DNA from 3 places in the Peribacillus sp. SRI_006 genome. Region 3 is predicted to be linked to each of the others. Evidence: riboswitches for the same ligand, from Rfam matches in the RefSeq annotation. Region 3 holds a riboswitch; each other region holds the start of a gene.

Region 1 (7,804 bases), on a different contig from region 3:
GAAGGCACTTTAAGTTTTCGCAGCACAGATAGGATGACGGTAATGGGTGTAGTTAAGGTAAGGAAATATAAACAGCTGATGCTGCAGAATACGACAGTGATCAAATTGGCCACCGTACCAAAGCTGTCATCGCTGATGAATATTTGCCAATTCCCGATCTTACAGGACCACCATATATTCGAAATCGAAGTGAATTTACTAGTGAAAGAAAAAAGGATGGTAATGGTTCCTGATAGTATAAAAAATCCTGGTAATAGAAGTAATTTAAGATAATAAGAAAGCGGGATTTTTGCCGCGAAAATGATTAAAGCGCTCATCACCGTAAAAGTGATGAGCGAAACGGCCATATCCCTTACCGTTAACGAAAACAGCAAAAGAGTGAGTGCAAATACCATCTTTTCCAACGGATGTACATCCTTTAGCCCATTGAAATAGGCATATTTATCAATGAGTAACATGCTTCGATTTTTCGGCCAATTCTTGTTTGGTTTGCTTATTCCTTTGTCTCATCACACCAATGAAGTATCCAATGAAACCGGCTCCGATTGCAGCTTGAAGCGCAAATAATAAGCTTTCGGTTTCTGCACCTGGCGGCTCCCAAATACTGTTGAACCATGGCTTGTATTCCGGATGGATCTTAGTGATGGCTTCCTCAGCTTCGCCGTCGGCACCGCCAAATTCCGTTCCTTGTTGGGTGATTAACGGTAAGGTTGCAAGAATGACAACCAGGAAAAGCAGCAGTAAACTTTTTTTCATTTTAACGGGCCTCCTTAGATAAAACTCGCAGAAATTTCAATTCGCCTAGATTGTATTTTTTCAAGAAATTCATTACGACGACTGTCAATAACCCCTCACTGATCGCCAAGGGAATTTGGGTCAGGGCAAAAATCCCGGCAAATTTACTGAAAGAGGCCATGAATCCTCCTACCTCGGAAGGGAAAGCAAGAGCAAGTTGAACAGAAGTTACCACATAGGTGCCCAAATCACCAAAGGCAGCTGCCAAGAATACGGCAAGTGAAAAAGACCATCCCAATTTAGTTGCGCCCTTGAAGACAAAGTAAGCAATGAAGGGTCCGCAAACGGCCATGGAGAATGCATTGGCCCCTAATGTCGTCAATCCTCCGTGTGCCAGTAAAACAGCTTGAAATAACAAAACGATGGAGCCGACCACACTCATGGCCAATGGTCCGAATAGTATGGAACCTAAACCAACTCCGGTAGGGTGCGAAGAACTTCCCGTAACAGAAGGAATCTTTAGGGCCGATAATATAAATACAAATGCGCCCGATAGACCAAGTATCATTTTTGTTTCTGGGTTTTCCCTTACTTTGGACCTAATGGACCGGTAACCCAAGATTAAAAATGGAAGCGTCACCGCCCACCAGAATATAGCCCATTCTATGGGTAAAAAGCCCTCCATGATATGCATGGCCAATGCCCGTTTCGGGACAAAAAGCAGTAAAATGACAAAATAAATAATTTTCCAATTGGTTTTTTTCATTCTTTCTCCTTTCAACACTTTTAATTGTTCTGATCAATCTTGAGAAGAAAAGCGGCGCCCAAACTAAAAAGCACTTCTCTCAAAGGAAAGAAGTGCGTAATGAACAGGAATTTTGCAGCATGAACCAACCATGGGCCATTTTGCCTGATCCGCACGCCCATCCTCGTAGGCTGAAACAGTTTCACGCTTCATGGCAGGTCTCCTGGCTTTGGTTCATCATCCCATTACATCCTTCCCATCTCATTTGACAGTGGATTAAAGTTAACGTAATGGAACTTCCCTTTACAGTGGCGGGACCGCTCCGGATTTTCACCGGCTTCCCTTTTAAGCTGAATTCCGAGAAATTCAACACCATGAAACTTATGTAATTATTTAGAAAATTCTCGTATAGTGTACCATAAAGAAATAATTCCAGCTACACTATCTTTTTTTTGGGGCCGAAATTTGTTGCGAGGATAGGATTGTAACTGGTTTTACACGTTTAAACTTTTCTAAACAGTCGGAATAAACTATTGAATTTTGACAAAGTTGTTATATGATAGATTAAGTTAGTTTGAAATGTATAATAAAACCAAATATTTCATTTTAAAAGTGCCCTTGTGTGAATAAGCAAGGGATAATAGGGAAATCGGTGAAAATCCGATGCAGCCCCCGCTACTGTAAACGCTGATGAAATTGTCGATAGCCACTGGCATGATGCCGGGAAGGGACAAAGTAAAATGAAGCGTAAGCCAGGAAACCTGCTTTTAAAATTGCATGATACTTTTCGGAGGGAAAGGTAGAAGGACTATGACGATTTTGGGAGGATTTGGCATGCTCGCCTTTGGCTCCTCATTCATATAGTTTTTTTAAAACCTTGACTCTTATGTTAAGGTTTTTTATTTCGCCTTTTCCCTGAACTCAGGAGGAAGAAGATGACTACTTGGAACTTGACGGGTACAAATACGCATCTGTTGATTTGTAATGGGAGCAGCTGCATGAAAAAGGGCGGGGAAGAAGTAACCCAAGCGATTCGCGATGAAATTGCTTCAAAAGGACTGGATCTGAAAATCCATACAACGAGGACACGCTGTAACGGAAGATGTAAGGATGCCTGCGTTGTGATTGCCTATCCCCAAGGAAACTGGTATCGAGTGGAAACGCCTGATTTCGGTCGGCAGATCGTCAGTAATATCGATGATGGTGAGTTTGTTCCACAGATGATCTATCAGTACAATGACGGGGAAATGGCCCCTAATCCAGATTTTCCTGCTCATACGGGTATTTCAAAGAACAAAGCGTAAAAGGAGATGTCTTAATGAGTACAAACGGTAAATTATTCGTCGTGGGCTTTGGGCCCGGGAATTTTGAACACATTACCAAACGTGCCGTCGAAGCCCTTCAAGAAAGTGACTACATCATTGGTTATAAAACTTATGTTGAACTCATTCAGGGACTGCTAACAGATCAAACGATCATTAGTACGGGGATGACTGAAGAGGTATCACGTGCACAGGAAGCAGTGAAACAAGCGGAGCTGGGAAAGAAAGTGGCGGTGATTTCCAGTGGGGATGCCGGAGTTTACGGGATGGCAGGGTTGGTTTATGAAGTATTGATTGAAAAAGGCTGGAAAGAAGAAACTGGAGTGAGCATTGAAGTCATTCCTGGCATTTCTGCAATCAACTCATGTGCGTCTTTACTTGGGGCGCCCGTCATGCACGATTCGTGTACGATCAGCCTCAGTGATCATTTAACTCCTTGGGAACTGATCGCTAAAAGGGTTGAAGCAGCTGCAATGGCAGACTTTGTCATTGCGCTTTATAATCCGCGCAGCGGCAGGCGGACCCGGCAAATTGTTGAAACACAGAAGATTCTCCTTCGCTACCGCTCGCCGGATACACCTGTCGGGTTGGTGAAAAGTGCTTATCGCGATAGGCAGGATATTGTCATAACCAATTTGCAGGATATGTTGAATCACGATATTGGAATGTTGACAACCGTCATTATCGGTAATTCATCCACCTTTTTATATGATGACAAAATCATCACACCAAGAGGCTATCAGAGAAAATATACGCTGAATTCGGAAAAGCAAACATTGAAGCCGCATCAGCGACTGCAAAAAGAAGCGGAACCGTGGGCATTAGATCAAGAAGCCTTAACCGATTCCGCTGGAGGAGTTGGATTACTTACAAAAGCACCAGAAAAGAAGCCAGCTTCCTATGAAATGGCAATGGAGGCCCTGTCAAGAGTCAAGGGTCAAGCCGTTAAGCAGTCCATTCAGCCGATTGTTCAGCAAAAAATGGAGTCGGTATTCGAACTTGCCGTTAGTCCAGGTGTGGCGAATAAACAATTCACTCCCAAACAAATGATGACACTTGCGGAAGTTGTCGGGGAAAAGGGAACGATGGAATATACGCCAAATCATAAAATCGTCTTAAAGATCCCGACAATGGATCCGGAAGTCATTACGGGGAAATTGCAATCAGCAAACTTTCTTTTGTCGCCGATTGGGGATGTACTGACATTAAAAGCCTGTGATTTCTGTGATGGTGAAAAAGCGGAATCCATTCCTTATGCGGACGAAATACACCGGGTGCTTGGCGGAATGAGCATGCCCAAGGAACTGAATATCGGTTTTAATGGGTGTGGGATGGCTTGTTATAGTGCTGTGATGGATGATATCGGGATTGTCTTCCGAAAAGGGAAGTTCGACTTATTTCTTGGAGCTAAACCGGTTGGAAGAACGGCCCATCCGGGTCAGCCGGTAGCGGAAGGCATTGAACCGGAACAGCTTGTAGAACTGATCACGGACATTGTCGGCGAGTATAAGCAAAATGCCCATCCAAATGAGCGGCTTTTTAAATACTTCAAACGTTCGAAAAAGATACAGAATTTTTCTTATCAGGACATCGCTCCCAAAATAAACATAGAGCCTGCGCCTTGTGAAGACTAATCAAGAGGGGGAAAGTAAATGAAAGCAGTTTTGTTCGTAGGACACGGAAGCCGGTTGGCTTCGGGAAATGAAGAAGTCCGTCATTTTATTGAAAATATGATTCCGGCAATGGACGGGCGTTTCCTAGTGGAAACGTGCTTCTTGGAATTTGCGGCACCGAATATATCCAAAGGAATCGATAATTGTGTAAAACGAGGGGCTACTGAAGTTATCGTCATACCGATCATTTTGTTGCATGCAGGACATTCGAAATTACATATCCCAGCTGAAATAGAGGACGGGAAAACCAAGTATCCAGAAGTGAAATTCACATACGGCCAAACGATCGGGGTCCACCATGATGTATTGACGATCCTGACAGACCGTCTTGAGGAAGCGGGATTCGATACGACCTCTGAACATTCTGAGACAGCGATATTGCTAATTGGCCGAGGCGGCAGTGATGCTGATGCCAATAGTGATATATATAAAATTTCACGATTATTATGGGAAAAATTAAGCGTTAAATGGGTCGAAACAGCCTTCATGGGTGTAACGGACCCTCACGTGGATGAAGGTATTGAACGATGCATCCGATTAGGGGCAAAAAAAATCGTGATGCTGCCATATTTCCTCTTCACTGGGGTGTTGATGGAAAGAATGGAGGATATGCTGAAAGGCTATCAAGAGCAATATCATGATCGAGAATTCATATTGGCAAAGTATTTTGGATACCATCCAACCTTACAGAACATTCTGCAAGAACGAGTAATTGAAGCCAGTGAAGGCAAATCAAGCGGGGCGCGTGATTTGGAAAACTATCGTAAACATGTCGAGGAACATGGACATGCTCACCATCATCACCATCACGACCACGATCATGATCACCATCACGACCACGACCATGATCATCACCACGATCATGATGGGCAAGCGGTGGGGACATCAAAATGATTTTGTTCTTGGCGGGTACAAGTGATGCAAGGGAATTAGCGATTGAGATGCAGCAGGTGGGGTACAAGGTTTTGGCAACTGTTGTAACCGAATCGGCTGCTAAGAGTTTGCAGGATGCAGGGATATCCACCCGGATTGGCCGATTATCTGCAGAAGATATGACATCTTTAATCTCTGCAAAAGGTTTTCAGGCTGTAGTCGATGCAAGTCACCCATTTGCCGAAGAAGCATCCAAAAACGCCCTTAACGGAGCAAAGGCAGCAAATGTTCCTTATATTCGTTATGAGCGTGAAAGTCAACGGTTTCAGAATGATAAATTGATAGTTGTCCGTGATTATGAGGAAGCTGCCAAGCTTGCCGCAGAAAAACGGGGAGTCATCATGCTCACGACCGGAAGTAAAACCCTAGCCGTGTTTGCAAAAGAATTGGTGGGGCTCGAGAATACCAGAGTCATAGCGAGAATGCTGCCACGCATGGACAATATGGAAAAATGTGCACAGCTGGGCATTGAACAAAAAAATATCGTTGCGATTCAAGGGCCATTTTCCAAAGAATTAAATAAAGCTCTATATGAACAATATGGGGTCACATTGATGATAACGAAAGAAAGCGGCAAGGTCGGTGCGGTTGATGAGAAATTGGAAGCCGCGTTGGAATGTGGAATAGAGACGATCATGATATCACGACCGGATGTCGACTATCAGAATGTTCATTCCAGTTTTGATCATGTCATTGCCGAGTTGAATAAACAGCTAATTGAAAAATAGGAGGAATGCAAGATGGATTTTAAAACAGATTTTAAACCACTCACGGTAGACCCTGACAAAATATATGATTATAGCTTTTCGATCATTGCTGAAGAAATGGGCAAACATGATTTTTCTGAAGATGAATGGAAGATTGTCCGCAGGGTCATTCATGCTTCAGCGGATTTTGAATTGGGAAGAAGTGTCATCATTCACCCAAATGCCATTCAAGCTGGTGTGGAAGCCATTCGCAAAGGAAGGCATGTCATTGCTGATGTGCAAATGATCGAGAGCGGCACAGGCAAAAAAAGATTTCAAAAACACGGCGGGGACGTTCATTGCTATATTTCAGATCCGGATGTGATGGTCGAGGCAAAACGTTTGAATACGACAAGGGCAATCATTTCGATGCAAAAAGCTGTAAAGGAAAATGAAGGGGGCATTTATGCCATTGGCAATGCACCTACCGCTTTACTTGAGCTCATTCGCCTCATTAAAGAAGGAATTGCAAAACCGGACTTAATCATTGGAATGCCTGTTGGGTTTGTTTCTGCAGCAGAATCGAAAGAGGAACTCGCTAAGATCACAGAAGTTCCATTCATTACGAATATTGGCCGAAAAGGTGGAAGTACTGTCACTGTTGCCGCATTGAACGCGATTTCCCTTTTAGCTGATAGTTAAAAAACATGGAAAAGAAGGTGAAAAAAGACCCCTCACAAATGCGTCATGGATATACGACGGGAGCATGTTCGACAGCCGTGACCAAAGCGGCATTGACTGCATTGATCACGGGGGATGCACTAGAGGAGGCAACGATTTCCTTGCCAATTGGCCGAGATGCCACTTTCACTATTGAGAAATATGAAATATCGGAAAATGCGGTTAGTGCAGAAACGGTTAAAGATGCCGGAGATGATCCCGATGCCACACATCTGGCCCATATTATCTCTACTGTCAGCTGGTCCGATGCACCTGGGATTATCTTGGATGGAGGGACCGGAGTTGGTCGTGTGACCAAACCCGGGCTTCCCGTTCCTGTAGGGGAAGCGGCTATTAATCCTGTACCGCGCAAAATGATTTTAACCACTGTACAGCAAACATTGGAAGAATTTAAGATCAATAGAGGGGTGAAAGTCGTCATCTCCGTACCCGCAGGTGAAGAAATAGCGAAAAAGACATTAAATGGCCGCTTGGGGATTGTGGGAGGCATTTCCATTTTGGGAACAAGGGGCACTGTCGTCCCTTTTTCCAGTTCCGCCTATATGGCAAGTATCGTCCAGGCTATCAGTGTCGCCAAAGCGAGTGGGTGTGAGCATCTAGTTTTAACGACTGGCGGGCGCAGTGAAAAGTATGCAATGGGCCTTCTTCCAGACTTACCTGAGGAAGCCTTTATTGAAATGGGTGATTTTGTGGGCTTCTCACTTAAGCAATGTAAGAGGCAGGGAATTAAAAAGGTATCACTGGTCGGCATGATGGGTAAATTCTCCAAAGTGGCCCAAGGTGTGATGATGGTGCATTCAAAAAGTGCCCCGGTCGACTTTGGTTTTCTATCGGAAATAGCCCAAAGCGTCGGAGCTGAAGATGATCTTGTTCTTGAAATCAAGAATGCAAACACAGCGTCACAAGTCGGGGATATGATGTCAGCCATTAATAACTTTGACTTTTTTAATAAACTATGTGAATCCTGCT
Region 2 (7,804 bases), on a different contig from region 3:
TCGTATTCGGTCAGCGCTCACAGCTTTGGTGGGATATTGCGGTTCAAGAATCGTTTAGGCTGTTAAAAAAGGTCTATAAGGTAACGGATGAACAATATAACGATCATATGGAACATGTCATCAAGACGCTTGATATCGGTCCTTTGCTGGACAAACCAGTGCGTAAACTCTCGCTTGGTCAGCGAATGCGCTGCGAGCTTGCGGCAGCCTTGATCCACAATCCGCCTTTGCTGTTCCTGGATGAGCCGACAATTGGACTTGATGTGCTCGTGAAAATGAAGATTCGTGAGTTCCTGAAAGAAATCAATGAGAAATATAATACGACAATCCTTTTGACCACCCATGATTTAGGGGACATTGAAGCATTATGTGAGCGTGTAATCATGCTTGATGAAGGGCAAATCATCTATGATGGGGAATTGCAGAGTTTGAAAGATAACTGGGCTGAGGAAAAACAGATCCATTTTCAATTCATCGAGCCGATCGCATTGAAGGAATTGCAATCATTAGCGCTCCCATTTACCGCTAACTGGGTTCATGATGAGAAAAATCAAACATACATTGCCTTGTTGAAAGAAGAAAGTGATCATATTTCACAGCTTGTTTCAGCTGTCGTATCTCATTTTAAAATAAAGGACATCAAAATTCATGAAACGTCCATTGAAGAAATTGTTCGCAACATTTACGAAGAAGGCACTGTCTGACTCTCTTATCATTAAGAAACAACGTGTCTATCAAGAAGGGGGAGGGCCATGGGGAAGTATCTTGCCATGATCCGCATGCGTTTTTTAATGATGCTTGCGTATCGAACGGATTATTATACCGGCATTTTAATTTATAGCATTAATATCGGTGCTTATTATTTCTTATGGAATGCGATATATGGAGAAAAAAGCTCCATCGAAGGACTTTCAAGCATGCAGATGACAACCTATGTTGCGGTTGCATGGATGGCGCGCGCTTTTTATTTCAATAATATTGACCGCGAAATCGCCACTGAGATTAAAGACGGCAAGGTTGCCATTGAGATGATCCGGCCTTATAACTATTTAGGCATGAAAACGATGCAAGGACTTGGGGAAGGGATATTCCGTTTTTTCTTCTTCTCGATTCCGGGAATGCTGCTGGTAGCTTTCATTTTTCCTATTGAATTGCCGCGCGATCCGGCTGTATGGGGGATCTTCGGTATTTCCTTGCTGTTCAGTTTCATCATCAATACACAAATTAATTTATTGACGGGAATCACTACCTTTTTCTTATATAATAATGCCGGATTAATCCGCGCTAAAAGGGTTATCATTGATTTATTTTCCGGTCTGCTGCTGCCCATCAGTTTCTATCCTATATGGGCGCAGGAAGTGATGAAATATTTACCCTTTCAAGGGATCAGCTATGTACCAAGCATGATTTTTACGAACGGTTACAGTTCAGGCGAAATTGGCATGGCGCTTTTACAGCAGTTAATTTGGTGCATCATTCTCATAATACCGATTCAGCTTTTATGGATAGTCGCAAAAAAACAGCTGATTATTCAAGGAGGTTGACGGGATGTTTTATGTATCGATGTTTTTTCAATATGTGAGTCAATATATGAAGACAAGACTGCAATATAGAGCCGATTTCTTCATGGAAATCCTATCAGATCTGCTGAATCAGGTCGTGAATCTGGTATTTATCTTGGTCGTTTTCGGACATACGCAATTTTTAAGCGGCTGGAGCCGTGAAGAAATCATATTCATTTATGGATTCTTCCTTATCCCTTTCGCCCTTTTTTCGGCCTTTTTCAACATCTGGGATTTTAATGACCGCTATATCGTCAAAGGTGAAATGGACCGGATATTAACAAGACCGATACATAGCCTGTTTCAAGTCATTTTAGAAAGAATCGAGCTTGAAGCGTTATTTGGTGTTGTGACCGGTTTGATCATTATATTCTATTCGGCGATTTCATTGGATCTTCAGCTTGCGTGGTATGACCCGATTCTTTTCATCATTTTTGCAATAGGCGGGGCACTTGCCTATGCAGCCATATTCGTTGCGATAGCAAGCATTGGGTTCTGGTCGGATGCGAAAACATCCATCATGCCAATGATGTACAATATCGGGAACTACGGGCGCTATCCTGTTGATATTTATAATAAGGTCATCCGTTTTGTCCTTACATGGGTGCTGCCATTCGCGTTTGTCGGTGTCTATCCGGCATCTTATTTCCTAAGAAAAGAAGAGTGGTATGCATATGCATTTGCCACACCTGTAATTGGAGTTGCCTTTTTCGTGATATCCGTTTTCATATGGAATCAGGGAGTGAAGAGGTACCGCGGGGCAGGGAACTGAAAGAACCCCTTCAACAGCATTCATGTTGAAGGGGTTTTTGTTTAGTTCCGTTTTTTCTTTCTTTCGATATATCTTGCTTGGGCTTGAACATATTGCTGTTTTTCCTCTTCCGTCTCCGGAATGACCTGAGGTACGTTTGTCGGCTTACCGTCTTCATCAATGGCAAGCATCGTTAAAAAAGCGCGTGCCGTAAGCTGTTTTTCCCCTGTTAATAGGTTCTCTCGCTCCACTTTCACGTATACCTCCATTGATGTGCGATGAGCACAGGTGACATAAGCTTCAAGGTTGATCGCGTCCCCTGTTTTGATGGGGGCCAAAAAATCAAAAGAGTCGCTTGAAGCAGTCACAACGGGTTTTCGACAATGTCGCATAGCGGAAATGCAAGCTATTTTATCAACATAGGCCATTACTTTTCCGCCAAAGATGGTATTATGATGATTTGTATCCGGTGGAAAAACAAGGTCGGTTAAAAAAGTCCGTGACTGCTGTGTTGGATGGGCAGCGTTCTTTTCAATCATTTGCCTGCTGGTTTACTAAAAGGATTTTACGGACGACTTTTGCTGCTTCGACCATGTTTTTCAGGGAAGCGACGGTTTCCGGGATACCCCTTGTTTTCAGGCCGCAGTCGGGATTGATCCAAAACTGGTCTTTATCCAATACCTTGATGCCCCGTTCAATCATATCGACCATTTCTTCCACTGCCGGCACACGCGGGCTGTGAATATCATACACCCCCAGGCCAATGCCTTTTTCATATGTTTTTTCCTCGAATGCGGAAGCTAGCTCCCCATGACTGCGGGATGTTTCGATGGAAATTACATCGGCATCGAGGGAGGAGATGACATCCATGAAACTGTTGAAGTCGCAATAGCACATATGCGTGTGAATTTGGGTTGTGTCCTCCACGCTTGATGTGGATATCAAGAATGAATTCACTGCCCAGTTCAAATACTCGTCGCGATCGCTTTTTTTCAATGGCAGACCTTCTCTAAGTGCAGGCTCATCAACCTGAATCATTTTAATTCCAGCCGATTCCAAGGCAATGACCTCTTTTTCCAAAGCGAGCGCCAGCTGATAGCAAACATTCTCCCTGGAAATATCATCACGGACAAAAGACCAGTTCAAAATCGTAACAGGACCTGTCAGCATTCCCTTCACCGTCTTCTTCGTCAGTGATTGTGCGTATACACTTTCCTTGACTGTCATGGGTTCGATGAAATGGATGTCGCCGTAGATGACTGGCGGTTTCACGCAGCGGGATCCATAGGATTGTACCCAACCCTTTTCTAAAAAGACGAATCCGCCTAATTTATGACCGAAGTATTCAACCATATCCGTCCGTTCGAATTCCCCATGAACGAGAACATCCAAACCGATTTCTTCTTGGATTTCGATCCACCTGCCGATTTCTTCGTTAACGAATGTTTCATATTGCTTGGCTGTCCATTCTCCTCTATTGAATTTCCCGCGTGCTTGTTTAACTTCAAATGTCTGCGGAAAGCTGCCGATCGTAGTCGAAGGGAGAAAAGGTAATTTGAAAAATTCCTGTTGTTTTTGGTAACGTTCTTTAAATGGAAGCTGACGGCCGGCAGTCCTGTTTTTAACCTTTTCGACATTGGATTGTACAGACCTGTGATTTCGGACATTTGAATTGGCTAACGTTTGAATCGTGAATTTATTGACATCGACTTTTTCGGCGATTGCTTCAATGCCTTGATTATTCCCTTTGACCAAAAGTGTGATTTCCTCAAGTTTCTCATCAGCGAAAGCAAGGGCCTCTTTCACTTCTTTTGAAAGGGCGGTTTCATTACGAACGGTCACCGGGACATGAAGCAGGGAGCAAGAGGGCTGTAGCCAGATTTGGTCCTCGGCTACCTGTTTCTTAAGTGTCTCGATCAATTCGATTTTTTTGGATAAATCGGATAGCCAAATGTTTTTTCCGTCAATCACACCCGCTGCAAGCACTTTGTCCTTAGGGAAGCCGAACGCCTCAAGATTACTTAAATTCCTCCCTTTATCATGTACAAAATCAAGACCGATTCCTTGGACTTTTAATTCGATGACTTCTTGATAGTGTTCCACGGCATCAAAGTATGTTTGTAGCATGATGTTCAGGTTTGGTGCTGCTTCATTCAGTTTTTCATAGAGGTAAGTAACGGTTTGCATATCATCTTTGGAAATGGATGAAACAAGGGAAGGCTCGTCCATTTGAACCCACTTCACGCCTTCTTGCTCCAACTCCCGCAGGATTTGCGTGTATAGGGGAAGCAGTCTCAGGATGATGCCAGGGATTTCCTGTTTATTGAAGCCTTTTGAAAGGGAGAGGAAAGTATAAGGTCCAATCAAAACGGGCTTCGTTTCGATCCCTAGCTTTTCCTTGGCTTCCCGATATGCTGTAAGTGGTTTATTTTCTGTTAAAGTAAGCTGTGCCAGTTTTAATTCAGGGACAATATAGTGATAGTTTGTATTAAACCATTTCGTCATTTCTGAAGCGACTTCATCATTGTTTCCCCGGGCCATTGAATAATAAACGGAAAGGGGGACACTTCCGCCTTCATAAGCTGAATAACGTTCAGGAACAAGACCGAACATGACGGACATATCGAGCATTTGATCATAGAAAGTGAAGTCGTTGACAGGGATGATATCAATGCCCCGTTGCTGCTGTTTTTGTAAGTTGCCTATACGGATTGCCTTTAGTTGTGACGTAAATTCCGCTTCATCGATTTTACCGGACCAGTAAGCTTCCAATGTACGTTTCCATTCACGATCTTCCCCGATTCGAGGGTAACCCAAACTGCTGCTCTTCAAAATTCCCATCCTCCTACATTCAATTGATCGAACAAAAAAAAAGCATTCCTAACCGTCAAAAAAGAAAGTTAGAAATGCTTAAAATAAAGTGGCATGCAAAATGCCCCTTACAATTATAAGGTCCCTAACACCTCCCTATCTCCCGTAGGTTAAAACAGTGTTGTCGAAATAGGCAGGTCTCCTGACTTAGGGAATATCATTAGCGGCTGGCCTTCCCGATCCGTTGATCAGTGGCATATCGAAAGACGCTAACATTCCCATTACAGTGGCGGGACCGTGCCGGAATTACACCGGACTTCCCTTTTAATCCTAATGAAAATTAGGAACCTATTTCCACATATGAAATTTTGCAAAACCTGCCTTGTTAACTGTTTGCAGGTCAAATATTTATAAAATAAAAACTATTATAAAAATTTAGACAATCTTAACATATCCCACCAAAAGGGTCAACATGGAAAAAGGATTAGGGAAAGTTTCCGTTTAATGCGTTTGTCGGTGATAAGGCTGATTCCTAAAAAGAATATATTGTTTGGACAGGGAGTATGTATAGAGGAAGTGGCGTTTTGAAATGGGGCGTGGGGGATGACTTTCTACATCTTGATTGCAGGGATCATTTTTTGCATGGTGATGAGCATTCGTACGTTATTTCTTGTTGAGTCGGGAGGAAAGAAATTTTCTCTAGAGGATATGCTGTGGCTTGGCAATTTATATGCGACGATATTAGTTGGATTTGCACTGATTTATTTATTATACGAGCTTCAGAATCATTCGGTGATTCTTGATATGGGCAATCGGTTGGATGGGACTTTCTATGAGCAATTGAAGACTTCTTTTTATTTTAGTGCGATGACGATGTTTTCTGTAGGGTATGGAGATATAGCCCCAATTGGCATGGGAAGGATGATAGCTACCATTCAGGCCTTCATTGGGTATACACTGCCGGCAGCGTTCGTGATTCGTACGGTGATCGATCTGGAGCAGAAAGATAGGAAGGATAAATGAAAGTTGTGTTTCTTTCGATTATTGGGTACTCTTACCATAATGAAAGAAATGGAGGGTTCAATATGACTGTTAAAATTGGCGAAAAAGCACCTGATTTCAAACTCCCTGCAAACAATGGTGAAATGGTTTCCCTATCGGATTTTAAGGGGAAAAACATTGTTTTATATTTTTACCCAAAAGACATGACGCCAGGTTGCACGACGGAGGCCTGTGATTTCCGGGACCATAATGAGCAATTCGAGGAATTGAACGCGGTCATCCTTGGTATCAGCCCAGATCCAGCGGCACGTCATGAAAAATTCATCGAAAAACATGGATTGCCTTTTCTGCTGCTGGCTGACGAAAATCATGAAGCGGCTGAATCATTTGATGTTTGGCAATTGAAAAAGAACTTCGGCAAGGAGTATATGGGCATTGAACGTTCAACTTTCCTGATTGATAAGGCTGGAAATGTAGTCAAAGAATGGCGAAAAGTAAAGGTTAAAGGCCACGTCGAAGAAGCGCTTGAAACTCTTCGCGAACTCGAAAAATAAGGGATAGGCAGATGAAGGATGAGAGGATAACGAAGCTTGCAGCCAGGCTGGTTCATCATTCGATACAATTACAGCCTAAAGAGAGAATCCTCATACGGGGGCATATCAACACGAAACCATTATTGAAAGAGTTGATTGATGAAATATACAGAGTGGGTGCTTATCCATATGTGGAACTCGAGGACGATGAGATAAGCCGCCACCTGTTACTAGGGAATGTGAAGGAGCAGCTTGACACAGCTTCGCAATGGGCCTTGAAGAAATATACGGATATCGATGCGGTCATCATCATCACTGGGGAAGAAAACATTGCGGAAATGACTGATGTTCCCATCGAGAGGCACCGTCTTCAAGGGGAGGCCATGAATTCCCCTACACTTTTTTATGTAAACAACCGACGTTGGGTCTTACTTAATTATCCCACCAAGGCAGCAGCGCAAAAAGCCGGCATGACGTTCAATAGGTACGAAGACTTTCTTTTGAACGTATGCACAATGGATTACGGGAAAATGGAGACGGCTTTGAAGCCGTTAAAACAATTGATGCAACGTACTGACAAAGTCAGGATCGTTTCACCAAGGACAGATTTGACCTTTTCCATCAAAGGCATGCCAGCCGTCATATGTGCCGGAAAAAAGAATTTACCGGATGGGGAAGTATTTACGGCACCCATAAAAGATAGTCTTAATGGAAGGATATCCTTCAACACACCCACAACCTATGAAGGAATCACCTTTAGTGACATAGAATTGAACTTGAAAAAGGGGAAAATCATTAAAGCGACTTCCAATCGTGACCCTGAAATGAACCAAATTCTGAATATTGATGAAGGGTCCCGGTTTATAGGGGAGTTCGCTATTGGAATCAATCCATACATATTGGAACCTATGGACGATATCTTGTTCGATGAGAAAATAAGCGGGAGCCTGCACTTGGCTCTCGGACTTGCCTATGATGAAGCGGATAATGGAAACCGGTCATCGATACATTGGGATATGGTCTTGATCCAGCGTCCGGAATATGGGGGCGGTGACATCTATTTCGACGACGTCCTGATCAGAAGGGATGGCTTTTTTGTTTTGCCGGAATTACATGCATTAAACCCAAATTCTTTAAAATAAAGC
Region 3 (7,804 bases):
AATGGGTTCGTTTACGCAGGGCATATGAGAAAAAAAGACACTGACCGTAAAGGGTTTATCAATATACGTGACTATAATGAAGCCGAATTAAAAGAATTGATCCAAAGAAGCGTGGATTACCTATCTGAACCTCCGGCTGAAATTGAAGAAGAGGAAAACGAGTTCGCTAGGTTGGAAGGGGCATGGATTGGCCCTGAAAAGCAAGAGCTTACACTTCAAAAGGAAGACCTGCTTTGGAATGTTTATTCAGGGTCGAATCTTGAGGAATGTTTCGAAAGTCCGGTTGAGGCGGAGCGCTACTTATTGGACGAAGGCTTCCGACAAAGCAAGAAGAGGAATATGTAGAATTTTAGGATAATTTGTCGGTTGATTTACGGCGATAATCTTGTTTTTTTAGGATTTTCCATGATATAATATGAGTAATTATTTTTGTTCGGAAAAGTTTGATAGAAGGATTTACTGTAATAGGATTCCTCTTGAAACATTATCCAGAACCAAAAATAGTAATAAAATGGATTTTTCCAAACACAGGAGGAACTATCATGGTACAAGGTAAAGTAAAATGGTTTAACGCAGAAAAAGGTTTCGGTTTCATCGAAGTTGAAGGCCAAGACGATGTATTCGTACATTTCTCAGCTATCCAAGGTGAAGGCTTCAAAACGCTTGAAGAAGGCCAAGAAGTTTCTTTCGAAATCGAGCAAGGCGCTCGTGGACCACAAGCTGCTAACGTTCAAAAATAATTGAACGCATATAAAAAAAGACTCCGATTTTGGAGTCTTTTTATTTTTCCTTTTTTTCGGCGATTTCCTTTAATGCTTTGTCCAATTTTTCTTCGATCCGTTTAGTACGATTAAAATGCCCTGACAGGAAAAACACGATGCATATAACGAATGCGACAAGCACTAGCATAAAAAGGATAGGAAGGAACTGGGTTATATTCTCAGTCATTGGATATCATCTCCTTTTTTCTCCATTATACTTCATGCTTACCGTTGCTATGCTTGAGGGAGCCAAGTTTTAAAAAAAAACACTGAAAGAGGATATGCGAAAACGCAATCCCCTTTCAGTCAGTTCTGGAATAGCGAAGCGAACTTTTGAAGTCTGTGCAGGTCTGATTCTTGATACATCTGTTCTATCTTCAATGTCACCAATAACTGGCTCTTCGCAAATAACATATCCCGGAAATGATCGACCGCCCCACAAAAATGATTATAGTTGGTTTCGCCAGTGCCGAAGACTCCCGTTTTCAGGCGAGCAATAGGCAACTGTTCCAATTCTTTATAAAAGGCAGCTGATTTAGCGGGAAGCTCCCCATTGCCCCATGTATAGGTGCCGACGATCAAGGCATCGTAATCCGGCAATGTACGTAAATCGAATTCATTCATTCGATATAGGAAAGCCTCAGGTAAAAGGGCAGCGAGGGCTTCAGCAAGCGCTTTTGTATTGCCGCCGGCAGAATGATAGACAATGGCGATTTTACAGCTCATCGAACCCATTGCTGGCATTTACTTGACTGTAAGTCCTTGACTTCTGTTCGAAGAAATCGGTTTTGGTAAGGCCGATGGATTCATCATCGAACGTTTTGATCCATGGCATCGGGTTCTCGCCATACTCTTTATACAAATTTTCAAGGCCTAGCATACGTAACCGTTTGTTGGCGATATATTCGATGTACTCATTGAATTCTTCCAAATCGAGATCGGCTTTCGTTTGGATATCTTCGAGCATATATTCAGACCATTCCTTTTCGAGTTCGACTGCTTTTTCAATCGTTGTATAGATGAACTTCGTGTTTTCTTCATTATTTAACTCAGGATATTCATACATCAAGATTTGAACGAGCATGCCAATGAAATCGAAATGGACCATTTCATCGCGATGAATATAGGATATCATCGTAGCTGAACCGGTCATTAGATTTTGGCGCCCTAGATTATAATAAAAGGCGAAAGCCAAATAGAAATAAATCCCTTCAAGGTTCGTTGAATGGATCAGTGCCTCGAATAAATGCTGAGGGCTGGGATCGTCCACGAACGTTTGATAAGCATCAACGATCGGTTGGTTACGCTTAATCACTTCAGGATGTTCTTTGATGCGGTCGAAAAGCTGTTTTTGCTTGCCTACCGGAATCAAGGAAGCAAGGATATAGGAATAAGACTCATTATGGATCGATTCCTGCTGGGCCATGTTGGCCAGAATAGCTTTTGCCGCCGGATCTTTTATGTACCGAAGGATCTCTACTAAAGTGGGCGTTTGAAGACTGTCCATTCCAGCAATCATCGTAAGGATATCGAGAAAAGCGTCCTGGATATCTTCATCCAATTCGCCCCACTGCTTTTTATCCTGAATCATGTTCACGCTCGAAGGCTTCCAAAAGTTATTGATGAGCTGTGTATAGGTATCATAGAATTTTTCATACTGTATATCGTTCCAAAGGAGGAAGCCTGAAGCTTCTCCTTTGAAAACACCGGTTGCCTTTGTTGGATGCGTCGGTTCGAGCATCCGAATTTTTTTTATATGATTGGTCATTCGTGAAAACTCCTTTAAGAATAGATTACTGGGTCATGATTGACGTTAACTTGAACAGCTTTCGCAGGCATTGTCATATTCGGAAGACGTCGAACGAACATAATACGTTGATTTCAACCCGCTTTCCCATGCCGTTAAATGGATGTCCAAAAGGACCTTCGCTTTGATTGTATTGTGTACATACAGATTAAAGCTGATTGCTTGGTCAATATGGCGTTGGCGGGCTGCATTTTGCCTGATGCTTTCCAGTTGATCCAAATTGAATCGCGTCTTTTTATAATATTCATACGTATTTGGCGTCAAGCCTGGTGCGGTCACCTTGAATTTGAAGTTTTTCTTTTCTTCGTAAAATTCAATTTCATACAAAGGATCGATTCCATCCGTGGAATTACCGATTTTGGCTGTCGATGAATTGGGGGCAATCGCCATTAAATAGCCATTACGGGTTCCGTGCTCCTGCACGTCTGCTTTTAAATCCAGCCATTTTTGATCTGTATAGTCACGCAGTTCGAAATAGTCCCCTGTATGCCAATCAGAACCTTCAAAGTATGGGTAAGATCCTTTTTCCTTGGCCAGTTCGTTGGATGCCTTGATAGTTAAGTAAGCGATCTTTTCGTATAAAGCATCTGCATAGCGAACAGCCTCATCGGATTCCCAATAAATATTCTGTGTGGCAAGTAAATGATGCCATCCAAACGTTCCTAAACCAATTGCCCGGTACCGTTTGTTCGAGATGGATGCTTGTTTGACAGGAAGATTATTCACATCAATGACATTGTCCAGCATACGGATCTGAATGGGAATCAATCTTTCCAGAACATCGCTGCCCACCGCTCGGGGCAAGTTAATGGATGAAAGGTTGCAGACAACGAAATCGCCGCTTTTACGAACCACAACAACATCTCCATCTTCTGTTTCATATTCATCCGTGATCGTCGAAGGGCTTAGGTTTTGGGCAATCTCCGTGCAAAGGTTAGAACAATAAATCATACCTTTATGTTTATTCGGATTCTTCCGATTCACTTCATCGCGGTAGAACATATACGGTACGCCTTCTTCTAATTGAGAAATCATGATGCTTTTCATGATGTCCATCGCATTGATTTTTTCAAAGCTATAGTTTGGAAGCGTGCCATTTTCTGCGGCCTCGACAGCAAGTGCATAATGATTCCTGAAGCTTCCTTCGCCTTTCTTTTCGTCATAAAGATCTTCAAGTGAAAATCCAAGGGTTTGCTTAACGGTATGCGGATCGAAAAGATACCATTCTTTTCTGTCGCGTACAGCCTCCATGAATAAATCCGGTATGCATACACCTGTAAAAATATCATGTGCTTTTAATCGGTCATCCCCGTTTTGAGTCTTCAAATCGAGGAAGCTCATGATATCTTTATGCCAGGCATCCAAGTAAATCGCGATGGCACCTTTACGTTGCCCCAATTGATCGACACTTACAGCTGTCTGGTTGAATAGTCGAATCCAGGGCGTCGTGCCGGAACTGTTTCCAGAGAAACCGCGGATATCGGAACCAAGCGAGCGAACCTTACCGACGTAAAGACCAACACCGCCGCCGAATTTAGATACTTTTGCCGCATCGTAGTTTGATAGGTAAATTCCGTCGATAGAATCTTCAATTGCGTCGATAAAGCAGGAGCTTAACTGTCCATGGGTTTTACCTGCATTGGAGAGTGTAGGAGTCGCAACGGTCATATAAAGGTTGGACATGGCCCAGTATGCTTCTTTTATCAGTTGCAGGCGGTGCTCCGTTTTTTCCATTCGCATGATTTCCATCGCGATGATCATGAAACGTTCTTGCGGCAGTTCGAAGACCTTGTCCTTTTTTGGGCGGGCCAGATAACGGTCATTCAATAAGTAGATGCCTATGTAAGAGAATAATTTATCTTTTTCCGGGTCGATCACCGATCCCAATTCCTCAATTTCCGCTTTTGTATATGAAGATAGCAGTTCTGGTTTATAAATGGGATAACGCTGACCTTCCGATAGCTGGGAGAGTTCTGTGATCAGCTCATAGAATGGGCCATAACTCTTGCCTTCATAACCTCGATTGGCTTGTGCATCCCTATACATTGTATTCAACAGTTCTGCTGCAGCAACGAAAGTCCAATCCGGGGCATCGATATCCACGCCTTCAAGAGCGAGCTGAATCAGTTTTTTTGAAGCCTGTTCTTCGGTTGAGTCACTTTTGCGATCAAGCCATTTTGTAAAACGCTTTTTGAACTTTTCCATATCGAGACGGCCTTCGAATTCCTTCGATAACATCTCAAGCTGGATGGATTTCGCTTCTGTGTCATTTTCACTTATGGTAGAGTTATATGTTTGAGTCATTAATAATCCTCCTTGTTAACTTCCGCTAAAATAAAAAAACCGCCCAAAGAATTGAGCGGATCAAACGATAGAATAAAAGAGGCATGAAAAAATAGCCGTTATACTATCGTTTCATCATCTCAATCCCCGAAGAATAAGAAACGTGAAAAATTCAAGGCAGGTCTCCTGACTCATGATCATCCTACTTTGAGTCCTTCCCGTATAGAGAGCTATACAGTGGTTTTCTCATTTCGTCACATTTACAGTTGCGGGGACAGTTCCGGGTTTACACCGGATTCCCTTTTCAGCCATCACTGGCACCTTGGATTATAAAAATTCTATATATAGTTATTGGAATTGTTTATGTAATCAATATCTAGTATTTCTGCTTATATTATCGTAAGCCATATACGATGATAATTCAACTAATATATTTGAAAAAAACCAACCCTTATCTATTGACAAAGTGATGGAAGAGGGTGGGGGAATGAAAGATTTTATGGGGGAATGGATAAATCAAGCGCTGATTTTACGGGATTTTGTGTTAAAATAAAGTGTCTAGTAAAGGTGGCTCTCCGTTATTGCACTGAGGGGATTCGCGGAAAAATATTTATGAAAAAGGGGATAAAATCTTGGAAAAAGTATTAGTTTTTGGACATAAAAACCCGGATACAGACACAATCTGTTCAGCAATCGCTTATGCAGATCTTAAAAAACAGCTAGGTATCAACGCTGAACCAGTTCGTCTGGGTGAAGTGAATGGTGAAACTCAATATGCATTGGACCAATTCAAATTCGATGCTCCCCGTCTTGTGGAAAAAGTTGCAGGGGAAGCTGATGGCGTAATCCTGGTCGATCATAACGAACGCCAGCAAAGTGCTGAAGATATTGACCAAGTCCGTGTGTTGGAAGTTATCGACCATCACCGTATCGCTAACTTTGAAACAAGCGATCCATTATATTACCGTGCAGAACCAGTTGGCTGTACGGCAACCATCTTAAATAAAATTTATAAAGAAAACGGCATTGAAGTCCCTAAAGCAATCGCAGGTCTTATGCTGTCTGCCATCATTTCCGATTCTTTATTGTTCAAATCGCCGACTTGCACGGAGCAGGACGTTGCAGCAGCAATGGAACTCGCTGCCATTGCTGGAGTCGACGCTGAAAAATATGGCTTGGAAATGTTGAAAGCGGGAGCTGACTTAAGCGACAAAACGATTGCCCAGCTCATCACTCTTGATGCCAAGGAATTCTCCATGGGAATGGCTAAAGTGGAAATAGCACAGGTCAATGCCGTTGATCCGAACGAAGTCCTTGCTAAGCAAGCAGAATTGGAAGCAGCGATTGAAGCGGTCATCGCAGTGAAGGAATTGGACTTGTTCCTATTCGTCGTTACGGATATCCTGACTAATGATTCCGTTGCCTTGGCCCTTGGTAAAGCGGCATATGCGGTTGAAAAGGCATATGACGTTTCATTAAACAATAACATCGCCGTCTTGGAAGGCGTTGTATCGCGTAAAAAACAAATCGTTCCGGTCTTAACCGACGTATTCAGCAAATAATTCAGGAAAAGGGTTGCTCATTAAAACTTGGGCAGCCTTTTTTTGTACATTCAAAAAAAGACTCAACCATCCATTAAGGGTGTTTGAGTCTTTTTTCTTAATTTAAAGATTCCTTTTCTTTTTCATAGGCGATGACAATCAATTCTTTATTGGCTTCCTCGCCAAGTTTGCTTTCAAAGCTTTTCAGTTCATTCAATAAATCCGGTGACAGATTTGCTGCCGTATAATCCTGCTCGGGTGTCATGCTTTTCGCTCCTTTCAAAAGGAAATGATTCATGTTATCTATTTTGTCGGTTTGAAAAGTTTCTATTCAGCAGAATTTTACTTCTTTAAGATATTTTACTTTCTGAGGTGGCGAGTTTTTCAAGCAATGTCGAACTTTCTTCATCGAGTCCTTGGACTTGGACAGGTATTCCCAAGAGCTGATATTTAAGAATAACCGTATCGACAGCACCGACTGCTGAAGCATCCCAGATCTTGGAATGGGAGAAGTCGATGACGATTGCATCGGCTTTTTCCTTGAAGTCGAACTTTGAAACAAAGTCCTGGACAGAAGCGAAAAATATTTGTCCGCTGATACGATAAGTGATTTTCTTAGCCTGGATGTCTGCCGTTTTCTCTACTGCCACTTTAGAAATTTTAGCCGAGAAGAAAATCATGCTCAAAAGCACTCCGGCAAATACGCCTTTTGATAAGTCATGTGTATAAAGGACAATGAGGACCGTCACGATCATCACGGTTGCATCCGACTTAGGAGCTCTAGTGAGCCTCTTTAGGGAAGACCAGTCAAATGTCCCGATTGAAACCATGATCATGACTGCGACAAGTGCAGCCATCGGTATTTTGATAAGGACATCATTCAATACCACGATTAATACCATAAGGAATGCGCCCGCTACAAATGTCGAGAGCCGGCCCCTTCCACCAGATTTAATGTTGATACCGGATTGGCCGATCATCGCACATCCTGCCATGCCGCCAAAACATCCGGCGACGATATTCGCAATCCCCTGGCCTTTGGCTTCCTTATTCTTATTACTGTCCGTGTCAGTCATCTCATCGACAATTTGAGCCGTCAATAACGATTCAAGCAGTCCAACAAACGCAAGGGCAATGGAATAAGGGAAAATGATCGCCAAAGTTTCGAAGGTCAAAGGGATGTCTGGAAGCATGAACATCGGAAGCGCTTCGGTCAATTGCCCCATATCCCCAACCGTCCGCACCGTAGCCCCCGTGGTAACTGCAACGATCGTCATGAATATGATGGCGACAAGTGGTGAAGGTATGACTTTCGTGATCAGCGGAAAAAGATAAATGATAGCTAATGAAACGGCTGTCATGACATACATGATCCATGTTTCGCCCACGAAATGGGTGAGCTGTGCCGTGAA

Evidence for each region. A riboswitch is a leader RNA that binds a small molecule or an ion and turns the genes downstream of it on or off. The one in region 3 is predicted to bind cobalamin.
Region 1: it holds a riboswitch for cobalamin, as region 3 does, so the genes downstream of both, AC2YHV_RS02485 ((2Fe-2S) ferredoxin domain-containing protein) here and AC2YHV_RS13200 (ribonucleoside-diphosphate reductase subunit alpha) in region 3, are expected to answer to the same signal.
Region 2: it holds a riboswitch for cobalamin, as region 3 does, so the genes downstream of both, metE (5-methyltetrahydropteroyltriglutamate--homocysteine S-methyltransferase) here and AC2YHV_RS13200 (ribonucleoside-diphosphate reductase subunit alpha) in region 3, are expected to answer to the same signal.

The regions. Positions count from the first base shown of each region.
Region 1 is NZ_JBYCZT010000002.1:29,039-36,842, forward strand. It holds gene cbiQ (cobalt ECF transporter T component CbiQ) at 1-458, opposite strand, end outside; gene AC2YHV_RS02470 (energy-coupling factor ABC transporter substrate-binding protein) at 445-756, opposite strand; gene AC2YHV_RS02475 (energy-coupling factor ABC transporter permease) at 758-1,501, opposite strand; gene AC2YHV_RS02480 (hypothetical protein) at 1,565-1,693, opposite strand; cobalamin riboswitch at 1,677-1,872, opposite strand; cobalamin riboswitch at 2,074-2,263, shown strand; gene AC2YHV_RS02485 ((2Fe-2S) ferredoxin domain-containing protein) at 2,416-2,784, shown strand; gene cobJ (precorrin-3B C(17)-methyltransferase) at 2,799-4,436, shown strand; gene AC2YHV_RS02495 (sirohydrochlorin chelatase) at 4,455-5,369, shown strand; gene cobK (precorrin-6A reductase) at 5,366-6,136, shown strand; gene AC2YHV_RS02505 (precorrin-8X methylmutase) at 6,149-6,796, shown strand; gene AC2YHV_RS02510 (cobalt-precorrin-5B (C(1))-methyltransferase) at 6,802-7,804, shown strand, end outside.
Region 2 is NZ_JBYCZT010000003.1:365,270-373,073, forward strand. It holds gene AC2YHV_RS05970 (ABC transporter ATP-binding protein) at 1-704, shown strand, start outside; gene AC2YHV_RS05975 (ABC transporter permease) at 753-1,544, shown strand; gene AC2YHV_RS05980 (ABC transporter permease) at 1,549-2,334, shown strand; gene AC2YHV_RS05985 (acyl-CoA thioesterase) at 2,376-2,852, opposite strand; gene metE (5-methyltetrahydropteroyltriglutamate--homocysteine S-methyltransferase) at 2,845-5,154, opposite strand; cobalamin riboswitch at 5,300-5,491, opposite strand; gene AC2YHV_RS05995 (potassium channel family protein) at 5,728-6,147, shown strand; gene bcp (thioredoxin-dependent thiol peroxidase) at 6,210-6,680, shown strand; gene AC2YHV_RS06005 (aminopeptidase) at 6,692-7,801, shown strand.
Region 3 is NZ_JBYCZT010000008.1:97,973-105,776, reverse strand. It holds gene AC2YHV_RS13225 (hypothetical protein) at 1-345, shown strand, start outside; gene AC2YHV_RS13220 (cold-shock protein) at 543-740, shown strand; gene AC2YHV_RS13215 (hypothetical protein) at 781-948, opposite strand; gene AC2YHV_RS13210 (flavodoxin domain-containing protein) at 1,068-1,505, opposite strand; gene AC2YHV_RS13205 (ribonucleotide-diphosphate reductase subunit beta) at 1,477-2,529, opposite strand; gene AC2YHV_RS13200 (ribonucleoside-diphosphate reductase subunit alpha) at 2,575-4,872, opposite strand; cobalamin riboswitch at 5,011-5,191, opposite strand; gene AC2YHV_RS13195 (manganese-dependent inorganic pyrophosphatase) at 5,484-6,413, shown strand; gene AC2YHV_RS13190 (hypothetical protein) at 6,511-6,657, opposite strand; gene AC2YHV_RS13185 (SulP family inorganic anion transporter) at 6,743-7,804, opposite strand, start outside.